DNA from 3 places in the Paenibacillus sp. FSL H8-0457 genome. Region 3 is predicted to be linked to each of the others. Evidence: riboswitches for the same ligand, from Rfam matches in the RefSeq annotation. Region 3 holds a riboswitch; each other region holds the start of a gene.
What was found. Region 3 has a riboswitch for cyclic di-AMP ahead of MHI43_RS19905 (C40 family peptidase). Riboswitches for the same ligand answer to the same signal wherever they lie in the genome.

Region 1 (3,278 bases), 2.7 Mb from region 3:
ATTACCTCCAGGTCGATCTCATCGGCAGGCCGCCTCCGCCTCGCTTCCCGGACAATCGTCTGCATAAACCGTTTACCCATTCCCCGCCCGCACCAATCAGGCCGCATGCCCAGCCCGATTCGCGTAACCTCATGCATCGGAAACAGTTGGGCAAATCCCCATAGCGTCTTCCGTTCATCCAAAATCGAAATGTACTGTTCCCGGCGGATGTCGGGATCCCCAAACTCGATCTCAAGCCCCTTCATCTGCTCCCAGGGAAGAAAAGCGTAAATGTTATAGGGAGGAGGATAGGTCCAGGCGCATATTTCTTTCGCGTGCTCTTCACGCATGACCACCGTATGAAATGAAATCGGTGCTGCATCCATTGGCAAAGTCCCCCTGTCATAATTACAAATTAAATTATACCCCATTTCTCAAACATTCTAGCCGCATCAAAAAGCCCGTCCAAGAGAAGTAGGTCTCCTTTGACGGGCAAACGGATATGTATGGGCAGGACGAGGATAAGACATCGAAGCTTAGGAGGATTCTCCGGTCGACTTTTCATACTGATCATTGCTCATGATGCGCTCGGCACCTACGTATCGCTGCTCGTAGTAGTCCTCAGAAAATAAAATCAATATTTTTCCATTAGGGTGTTTAATGAAGGGAGAGGAGGGTATATAAAGGGTAGAAGATGCAACGACATGAGGGGGCGAAGTGAATTCGCATAATAATTTTCTTTTTTTCTCGAAAAGTGGGAACTTTTTCGTTGTCCCAAACGTTATAAAGGTATACACAGAGCAGACAAAAGAAAAAGCCGCTGGATGAGATCGGCACAATCTCATACGCCCAGGGCTTCTTGTAAAGGATAAATCAATGAAGTTCCAGTAATTAATTGTAGTTCACAGCTACAGACTTGTACGTAGACTGACTCATGACTCGCTTAGCACCTACGTATCGATTGGCGTAATAGCTCTGGCTCAGCGGACTGATGATGACACCGCGCGAGGATGAGGAATGAGCGAATTTGCCGCCCCCAACATAAATACCCACATGAGATACACCTCTGCCGGATGTGTTGAAGAACACGAGATCGCCAGCTTTCAGCTTGCTCTTGGCTACGGCCGTACCGACTTTGTATTGAGCTCCAGACGTGCGCGGCAGGCTAAGACCAAGTTTCTTGTAGATATAGCTGGTGAATCCGGAGCAGTCAAAACCATTCGTTGTGGTTCCACCTGTTTTATAAGAGACACCAATGGCTGGTTTGATTGCAGTATTTAATTTGGAATCGGCGAAAGCGCTTCCGGTCCCTAATGTGAGTGCGAGGGCCAGGCCTAGAGAAATGGCCGTTAACTTCTTTTTCAAAACAAAAAGCTCCTTCCATTGCCTGCGAGGTTAGCTTAAGGGTTCGGTTGAAGGTCCCCTATGATCCCTCTCTTGCGAGATCAATTCACCCAAAACGGATCCCCCGCTTCCCAATCATGGGAATTCGGCTCCTTAAAATGTTGATGAACCCATTCATAGACGTCTGACGTTCCAACATGCTTAACGAAATTACATAGTTCCAGCAAAAAGTTACAGTAAAGATGACAAAGTTGTTACTAACATATTCGTTATTTTAGCAGAGTATTAACAATTTGGCAAATGAGGAAAGCTCATTTTTATACAAAAAAACCTGTCCCCATCATGCGGGATCAGGTTTTTTTGTAACTTGGCCATCGGAAAATGTAATATTGAGGAAAAATGAGCTTCTATTCTTTGTAAAATCAAGTCCGAGAGAGAAATGTGTCGCTTCCGATTACAGCATATTTACGAGCTTGTTTATCATATGATGGTAACGAAATGTAACGATTAGGCATGCTGCGAAGAAGAATCCCGCCACAAATGATATTGGGCGGAAATTACCCAAATTTGGAAGAGTCCATTTAAAAAATAAGAGGCTTGCTGAATAATCAAGCCGATCAATCCCGCCCAGAAGAGCGATGCCGAGCTCAGGAGCAAAAGAATGACGCAGGCCGATCCGCCAACGGTAAGGGATAACAGCACAGCCGTGCCCAGTCGGCGGAAGAGCGCAAGAACGGAGCTGATCATGCCGGAATTGTCCGTACGGCCGAATTGCATATAGAGCAATAACAGGCGAATCAGATAGGCGTACAGAAACCAGCCGGCTGCATGAGGCAGCGCATGAAGCAGCAGAACCGGCTCATGGATCCCGTTCAGCAGGATCGGAAGGATTTTGGGCAGAATCCAGTATCCGGGCACAAAGGTAAGAACAAGTTCGATCAGATAAAATACCGTAACGGGCTTCCATAGCTTCTGCATGCCGGTGAAGAAGAATAATCCGCGCTCGCCCTTAGCCTCCTGGTGGAGGTTATAGAAGATGCCTGCCCGAATGAGCGGGGTACATACCATCCGGATCAGGAGCAGAGCGGCCAGAAGCCAACCATAGGTATGGACCGTGCCGCTTAACGATAGACTCATCTCGCCCTCGTAGAAGAATAACAGGCGACTAAGCTCGTTAGGGGCAGAATCCGGATACCGCATCAGCAGGGGGACGACTGCCGATTTTACAAGCCGGTACAGGCAATATCCCCACAGCATGCGGTACAAGAACAGCAGAATGGAGACGTATAATTGGTCTTTAACACTGATCCACCCTTGGCCTGCATAACTTTTCATGTGCTCCCCCCTCACCATGACAGGCTGCCGAACAACGTCTCCACAAGCTTGGTAATACTGAGATTCCAGCGTGTGACCACCTTCGGATCCATTCCTGCCTTCATATAGTTATTGATGTGTCTATTCTCCAGAACGATGGAGTATTTCGGATCAACCATGGCCCAGGCGAGCGGGGTGCTGTACTCCAGGGTGTACGTAACTTTTTCGTCCTTACCGCTCCAGGTTCGCTCCACCGTTTTGCCGTCTTCAAAGGCGAACACGATAGGCACATCGGTTATATCTCCGTCCTTGCTCGTAATCTTGACCGTGGATTCATACCGCGGATGGTCTGACGTGCCTTTATTTTTGGTTTTGATCACATCGATGGCGACGTCGGCCATTTGGCTTCCATATACATATTGGTCAAAATACGATTGCCAGGATGTTTTGCTTACTTGCTCGACGACTTTCTGAAAATCAGACGTGGTTGGGTGCTTGAACCGATATTTCTGGGCATAGGTATGCATGATTTTCCCCATCATCTGTGGACCGACCTGCCGTTCAATGCCTTGCAGCACCAGCTTGCCTCTCGTGTAAACATTCAGCGCGTAGTTCTCGTGTGAGCTGTATTTCCAGGACTC
Region 2 (3,278 bases), 1.6 Mb from region 3:
CCATGGCCGTCGGAGCAACGATAATGCCGGACTGTTTATTCAGCGCCACCACGCTGACGCCGTACCGGACCCTCGTATTAAGCTCGCTCAGCGTTTTTCCGTCCATGCAGTCCGTGACCGTCATCTCCACAATCAGATAATCCTTGGATAATTCGATATAATCAAGCAGGTTCGGCGTCACGAGCTGGTGCGCTACCCGGATCCCCATATCCCGCTCGGGAAAGATGACCCGGTCCACGCCAAGCTTCTCCAGCGCCCGGCCGTGCAGCACCGATATCGCCTTGGCAACGACCATCGCGACACCAAGCTCTTTCAACAGGATGGCGGAGAGGATGCTCATCTGAATGTCGTTCCCGATCGCAACGATTCCGCAGTCGAAGTTGCGAATGCCAAGCGATTTAAGCACTTCCTCATCCGTCGCGTCCGCCACCACCGTATGCGTCAGCAGCTCGCTCATATCCTCGACGACCTCTTCGTTCCGGTCGATGCCGAGCACCTCATATCCCTGTTCCATCAGCTCCAGCGCCAGACTGGCGCCAAATCGCCCCAAACCGATGATTGCAAATTGCTTTGGTTTCATGTCTCTCCTATACCCCTTATCCAATTATCATTTTGCCTTCCGGATGACGATATAATTCTTTACCCTTTTTCGGCCCCAGTGCATAAGCAAGCGTCAAAGGCCCCAATCGACCCGCAAACATCGTAAGGCTGATCAGGATCTTGCCGAACACGGTCAAATCGGGCGTTAAGCCCATGGAGAGACCTACCGTACTGAAGGCGGATGTCGTTTCGAATAGAATCTCCAGGAAGTCCCCTTCCTCTGTCGTCGACAGAATCATCGAGACGGTTAGAACGAGCAGCAGGGCCAGCAAGGCAATGGTCAGTGCCTTCAGCACCCGCTCCTGGGCCAGGCGATAACGGAACATAACGATGTCTTCCCGCCCGCGCATCATCGCAATGACCGCCCCTACCATAATGGTAAAGGTCGTGGTTTTGATGCCGCCGCCGGTTGACCCTGGAGATGCTCCGATAAACATCAGGATGACGATAAAAAATTGCGTTGCCTGTCTGAGCCCCGTAATATCTATAGTATTCGCGCCCGCCGTACGCGGCGTTACGGATTGGAATAACGCGCCGAAGAATTTTCCGCCCCAGTTCAGGGAACCCAGCGTTCTCGGATTGGTAAATTCAAATATGAGAATGACGATAAATCCGACCGCAAGCAAGGCAGCCGTCATCGTGAGCACCACCTTGGAGTGCAGGGAGAGCCTCCGCTGTTTTCGATAATCGATCAGATCGGACAGCACAATAAATCCAATGCCCCCGGAAACAATCAAGAACATCACAACGAAGTTGACTACCGGATCGTATACATACCCGGTCAAACTCCGAAAATCGCCAAACAAATCGAAGCCGGCGTTGTTAAACATCGTCACCGCATGAAAAACACCGTAATAGATCGCCCGGCCCAGCGGCATATCAAACGCCCAACGAACCGATAAAAGGACTGCGCCGCAGGCCTCGATGACGAGCGAGTACAGCAATACTCTGCGTATCAGCCTTACGATGCCTTCCATCGAGGACTGATTCATCGCTTCCTGCAAGATTAGACGGTCTTTGAGCGATATGCGTCTCTTCAGAACCAAGGCGAATAAAGTAGCCATCGTCATGAATCCGAGCCCGCCGATTTGAATCAGCAGCATGATCACGACTTCTCCGAAGGAACTGAATGTCGTTCCCGTATCCACTACGACCAGGCCCGTTACGCACGTTGCCGAGGTCGAAGTGAACAAGGCGTCAGTAAATCCAAGCGGTTCGCCCGTCGTCGTCGAGATTGGCAGCATTAACAGCCCGGTCCCGATGAAGATGATGGCCGCAAAACCAAGCACGAGAATTTGGGGCGGAGACAATGTAAGCCAGTTTAATTTAGCGTTCAATCGGACACCTTCTTTAAAAAAATCAACGAAAAAAGACACTGGAAAACGCAGTGCCTTTCGGTCTGGTTCCTGTGCAACAGCCTACGAGGTTAGCTGACGGATTCGGGCATTTCCACAGGTCGCCCTATTCATTATTCCGGGAATAATGAAATTCACCCCAATTACATGGTTCCCCCATTTTCATTACGAAATTCGGCTGGAATATTCGGTTCCTTCAAGCATGATGTGATTATAACTCAATCCGTTACGTAACCCAATGCCGTTTTTCGCCCGAAATATCTTTAAAAGAGCGCGAATTGGGCATATTCAAGAATACAAGCGTAGGGTTCTCTAACGTTTTCGAAACCTTTCATTCATTTTCATCGATTTATTTCAATATTCCGATAATTGGGATAAGCTGCTTATGGCTTTCATACTATGTTATATTGACTCTATGCGTTCTTAATCAGGCATATCGAATACCAGTGGGAGTATCAACTTTCTTAGAGGAGGAATTTCATGAATCGTGCAAGAGAGCCCTTGAAGCTGAAGCCCAATCTGAAGCAGCTCATCGCGCCTGCCGCAGTCGGCCTGATTCTGTTCCTATTATTTCAGGTATTTCCGTGGGCGAATCCGGACGATGCCGAGATGGCCTCACCGGATATCATTTCCAAGGAGCAGGCTCGGCAGGCAGCTTCAAGGTTTGCTCAGGAGCATCTGCAGTTTGCGGCTGCGGACACGGACGAAGCCTTGGTTACATATCAATCCAAATCGGAACTTTACGGATATCTGGCGAAGGAGAAGAGACTTTCGGAATATAACAAAACCTATGAAGCCAAATATCCCTATGACGTATACCGCGTTCGCTTCAGCGAGCCTGGAGGCGATGCCCTCAATGTGGACGTGCACATGCAAAATTCCGGCATCGTCGGATTCTCGTATGATTATGCCCGTTCCAGCTTTGATCGGATCGAGCTGAACAAGGGCGAGATTCAGAGGCAGATGCTGCTCGTCGTTGAGGACGGCATGACATTGGCCGAGAAGCAGGCGCTGGCGGAGCCATGGCTTCAGCGGGCGGGTTATGACCTGTCGAATCTGGAGCTGGTTACGAAGGAGGGGGATCCCCGTCTCAAATATGTGGACCCTGAATCCAGGATCGGGGACTCCAGGCTGGAGCACCGCTTCACCTTCGAGCAGGGGAAATTGCGCTCTTATGAGCCCTCCTTCTCGGTGCCAGCCGCCCACTCTGCTTATGTCAACAAGCAGACGCAGGATGCCACCCTGCTGACGCTCGCAGGGTACGGCCTGTTCACCCTAATCCTGGGCATTCTTGCGATTGTGTACAGCGTGAAGACCAGGGCC
Region 3 (3,278 bases):
CTTACATTCGATGCGGCTCCCAGGATAGACAAAGGGGTCACTTACGTGCCGTTCCGGACGGTCGGTGAGGCGCTGGGCATTCAAATCACGTGGAACAGCAAGACCCAAACGGTGAAGGCCATTGGCGAGGTGAAAGGTCAAACGACGGAAGTGCTGCTTCAAGTCGGGAGCTCGAGCGCAACCGTCAACGGTAAAAAAGTGAAGCTGGCCGCTCCCCCTGTCCAGCGGGAAGGCCGCGTTCTGATTCCGCTCAGCTCGTTCAGCAGCCAATTCGGCGTTAATGTCGGCTGGAATCAGGCGACTCGCACGGTCTCCCTCGTGTCGCCGCAGCGCGAAATGCATCTAAGAGCCTTTTACGCTTTGCAATCTTTCCAAGAGCGGGATCTCGTAGCATCCATGAATTCAGTCGCTTTCGGCTGGAGCCGCATTGATCGGGAAGGTCAGTTTACGCTTCAAGGCGACGAGTATCGTCTGCCTGCGGCGGCCGGCGACGTGACTCCGCAATCGATTGTTGCGGATGCTGCGGATCGGGAGATTAAACCGTACCTTATGGTTTACGCTTTGGACGGAAACGGCGAATTAACCAAAGTCCTCAGCGACAGCAGCCTTCGCCAAAAGTCCATTGAGGGCATCACGACTGCGGTGGCGGATAACGGATTCGGCGGCGTGGTGCTTGATTTCGAAGGGCTCGGTTTTAAACTGGATGCCGCGAAGCAGCAGAAGCTGCTTAATGATTACGTCAAGCAATTGAAAGCCGCATTGCCGAGCGACATTGCTCTGTCCTTAGCCGTTCCGCCATTGAACAGCGCCTATAAAGGCTATGATTACAAGACGCTGGCCTCCCTTGCCGATGATCTCATCGTCATGGCGTATCAGTACAATCCGGTTGGCACCAAAGCCCAGGTTCCTGAACCCAACAGTCTGGTGGACCAAGCCATTCAGCAGGCACTTCAGGCAGGCGTTCCTAAGCAGAAGCTCCTGCTCGGCATCAGCTTAAGCAGCGAAACCGCCACATCCGTCGACGATAAGCTCGGCTTGGCCAAGCGCTATGATCTGAAAGGTGCCGCCTTCTGGCGTCTGGGCTTGTTCCGTTCCTATAATAATGGCATGGAAGCCGCCGTGAATGCCTCTGTCGTAAAGGAATAATCTAGTGAATCTTTTCGCAGAATCCCAAATTATAATCTTCCATAAAAAAAGAAAGCCTGACAAGATCATCTCTTGTCAGGCTTTCCGGTTATGTATCGAACTCTAAACTGCGTATTCCAATTAGCTCGCGCTTCCTACCAGTTTAGCATAGTTCTCTTGACTCAATACACGGCGCGCCGTAACATAACGCGGTTCGTAATAGGAGTCGCTAAGCTTGCTGATTCTTACGCCCTTGCTGCTGGAAGCATGCGCAAATTGTCCATCTCCAATGTAAACGCCCGCATGGGAAATGCCGCTTCCGCTTGTATTGAAGAATACCAAATCTCCGACTCTCAGGTCCTCGCGATCCACATGAACCCCGGCTTTAGCCTGACTCTGGGAAGTGCGTGGAAGGTCCAAGTCGAAATTTCTAAACATATACAGAATAAATCCGGAGCAATCAAATCCGCTTGTCGTTGTTCCGCCCCATTTATAAGGCGTTCCTACTAATTGCTTCACTTGATGCTGAAAATTCGGTTGTTGATCAGCATAGGCTGATACGGCACCAGAAGAAAAAATAATTGCAGACCCAAGCAATGTGATGACAAATTTCTTCAAAATACGTTCTCTCCTTCGATGCCTACGGAGTTAGCTAAGGGTTCGGTTGAAGGTTCCCTATACTCTCTATGGTACAAGAATAATTCACCCAAGACGGTTCCCCCGTTTTCACAAACGAAATTCGGCAAAATTCATTAACATTTTGTAACCTTCTCTTAATATAGTATACAAGCAAGGATGCTGTCAATAATATCCTAGAAATCTATCACTATATGTTAATCAATGTCGTATAGGCTGAAAATTTTCATGTTTTTTCATTATGCCATCTCGTATACTCATGACAATTATGTAACACTCCATCGAACCTCCGGCGACGTTTTGTTAATGGGCATGCAACTTTTTTGCAGTTCGGAACGTTTACATATTCAGACAAGAAATCAAAGAGGTGATCCTTCGCTTATGAGTCAAATTACGATGGCTGAAGCTTTGGCAGTCCGGGCAGCAATCAACCGTCTCATGAATCAACTGATGTCGGAACGCTTGAACAACAGCAGCACGATCATTGAAAAAGGGGAAACGGCGGAGTATCCTGCACGCAGCGTGGATGCCATTACGGAAGAGATCGAAGCTGCCGCAGCGGATTACAGAAAGCTGGATCTGCTGATGGCAATCTCCAACACGACGCAGACCATTAGTTGGAACGGCTCCGACATGACCATCATGGAGGCGATCGAGCTTGCCAAACAAATGCGCAGCGATATCGGACAGCTTGCCCATCTCGGCTCCCGCAAGAAGCTGGAGCGCCAGAACGGCCGGGGAAGCGGAGATGGCGCCGTAACGCTGTTTAACGTGGCCTTATACGATCCGGAAGCTTATCAGGCGCAGGCGCGCAAGAAGGAACGCGAAGTGACCAGGCTCTCCTCACTGATCGAACATGCCAACCATACGAGCATGATTACGTTCGACGCATCAAAATACATGGAGTAGCGGAAGCCGCCGGCTCCAAGCCTGCAGGCCGCCTCGCGTGCGGGTTTGGAGCCGGCGGTTGCCGTCGGCGGGCGGGAAAGTGCGGGCAACCGCTTATTGTTTGTCGGATACAAACAAACCTAATAGGAAACCAAAAACTCGACTCCAGTGAAAACGGATGACGGCTTACGGTTTACGCCTATCACCTGTCACAAGTTACGGACTTCGCTTACGCAAATATGATCGCTCCGTTTCCCGCTCTCTTCATGAATAATCAGAAAGCCGCCCTTGAGGGCGGCTTTTGTTGCCTTTTCTTTACGAATGTATTATTGGAACAAGGCTGCGGCTCCCACCAGGCCAACATCGTCCCGCAGTCCCGCAGGAACGATCTCGTAGGTTCCTAAATAAGACGGCATGACCAGCTTATCCGTCATTTCCCGAAGCTGCGGGAAAAGGAGCTCGCCTGCTCTGCTCACACCCCCGCCAACCACGATGCGATCGGGGTTGAAGCTGTGAATGACATTAACCAGTCCAAGCGCCATGTAATAAACGGCACGATCGATGACCTCTACTGCGACGGGGTCATGAAGACGTTTAGCCTCGAATACATGCCTGGCGTTCACGCCTCC

Region 1: linked by a shared signal. The riboswitch ahead of MHI43_RS00485 (C40 family peptidase) and the one ahead of MHI43_RS19905 (C40 family peptidase) in region 3 are both predicted to bind cyclic di-AMP.
Region 2: linked by a shared signal. The riboswitch ahead of MHI43_RS27480 (TrkH family potassium uptake protein) and the one ahead of MHI43_RS19905 (C40 family peptidase) in region 3 are both predicted to bind cyclic di-AMP.

What each region holds. Positions count from the first base shown of each region.
Region 1 is NZ_CP150293.1:101,306-104,583, forward strand. Features, by position in the region: gene MHI43_RS00480 (GNAT family protein) at 1-365, opposite strand, end outside; gene MHI43_RS00485 (C40 family peptidase) at 871-1,344, opposite strand; cyclic di-AMP (ydaO/yuaA leader) riboswitch at 1,349-1,484, opposite strand; gene MHI43_RS00490 (hypothetical protein) at 1,831-2,658, opposite strand; gene MHI43_RS00495 (M1 family metallopeptidase) at 2,670-3,278, opposite strand, start outside.
Region 2 is NZ_CP150293.1:6,114,899-6,118,176, forward strand. Features, by position in the region: gene MHI43_RS27475 (TrkA family potassium uptake protein) at 1-580, opposite strand, end outside; gene MHI43_RS27480 (TrkH family potassium uptake protein) at 597-1,937, opposite strand; cyclic di-AMP (ydaO/yuaA leader) riboswitch at 2,001-2,145, opposite strand; gene MHI43_RS27485 (CPBP family intramembrane glutamic endopeptidase) at 2,436-3,278, shown strand, end outside.
Region 3 is NZ_CP150293.1:4,513,604-4,516,881, forward strand. Features, by position in the region: gene MHI43_RS19900 (stalk domain-containing protein) at 1-1,146, shown strand, start outside; gene MHI43_RS19905 (C40 family peptidase) at 1,267-1,743, opposite strand; cyclic di-AMP (ydaO/yuaA leader) riboswitch at 1,747-1,880, opposite strand; gene MHI43_RS19910 (hypothetical protein) at 2,143-2,670, shown strand; gene MHI43_RS19915 (ROK family protein) at 2,976-3,278, opposite strand, start outside.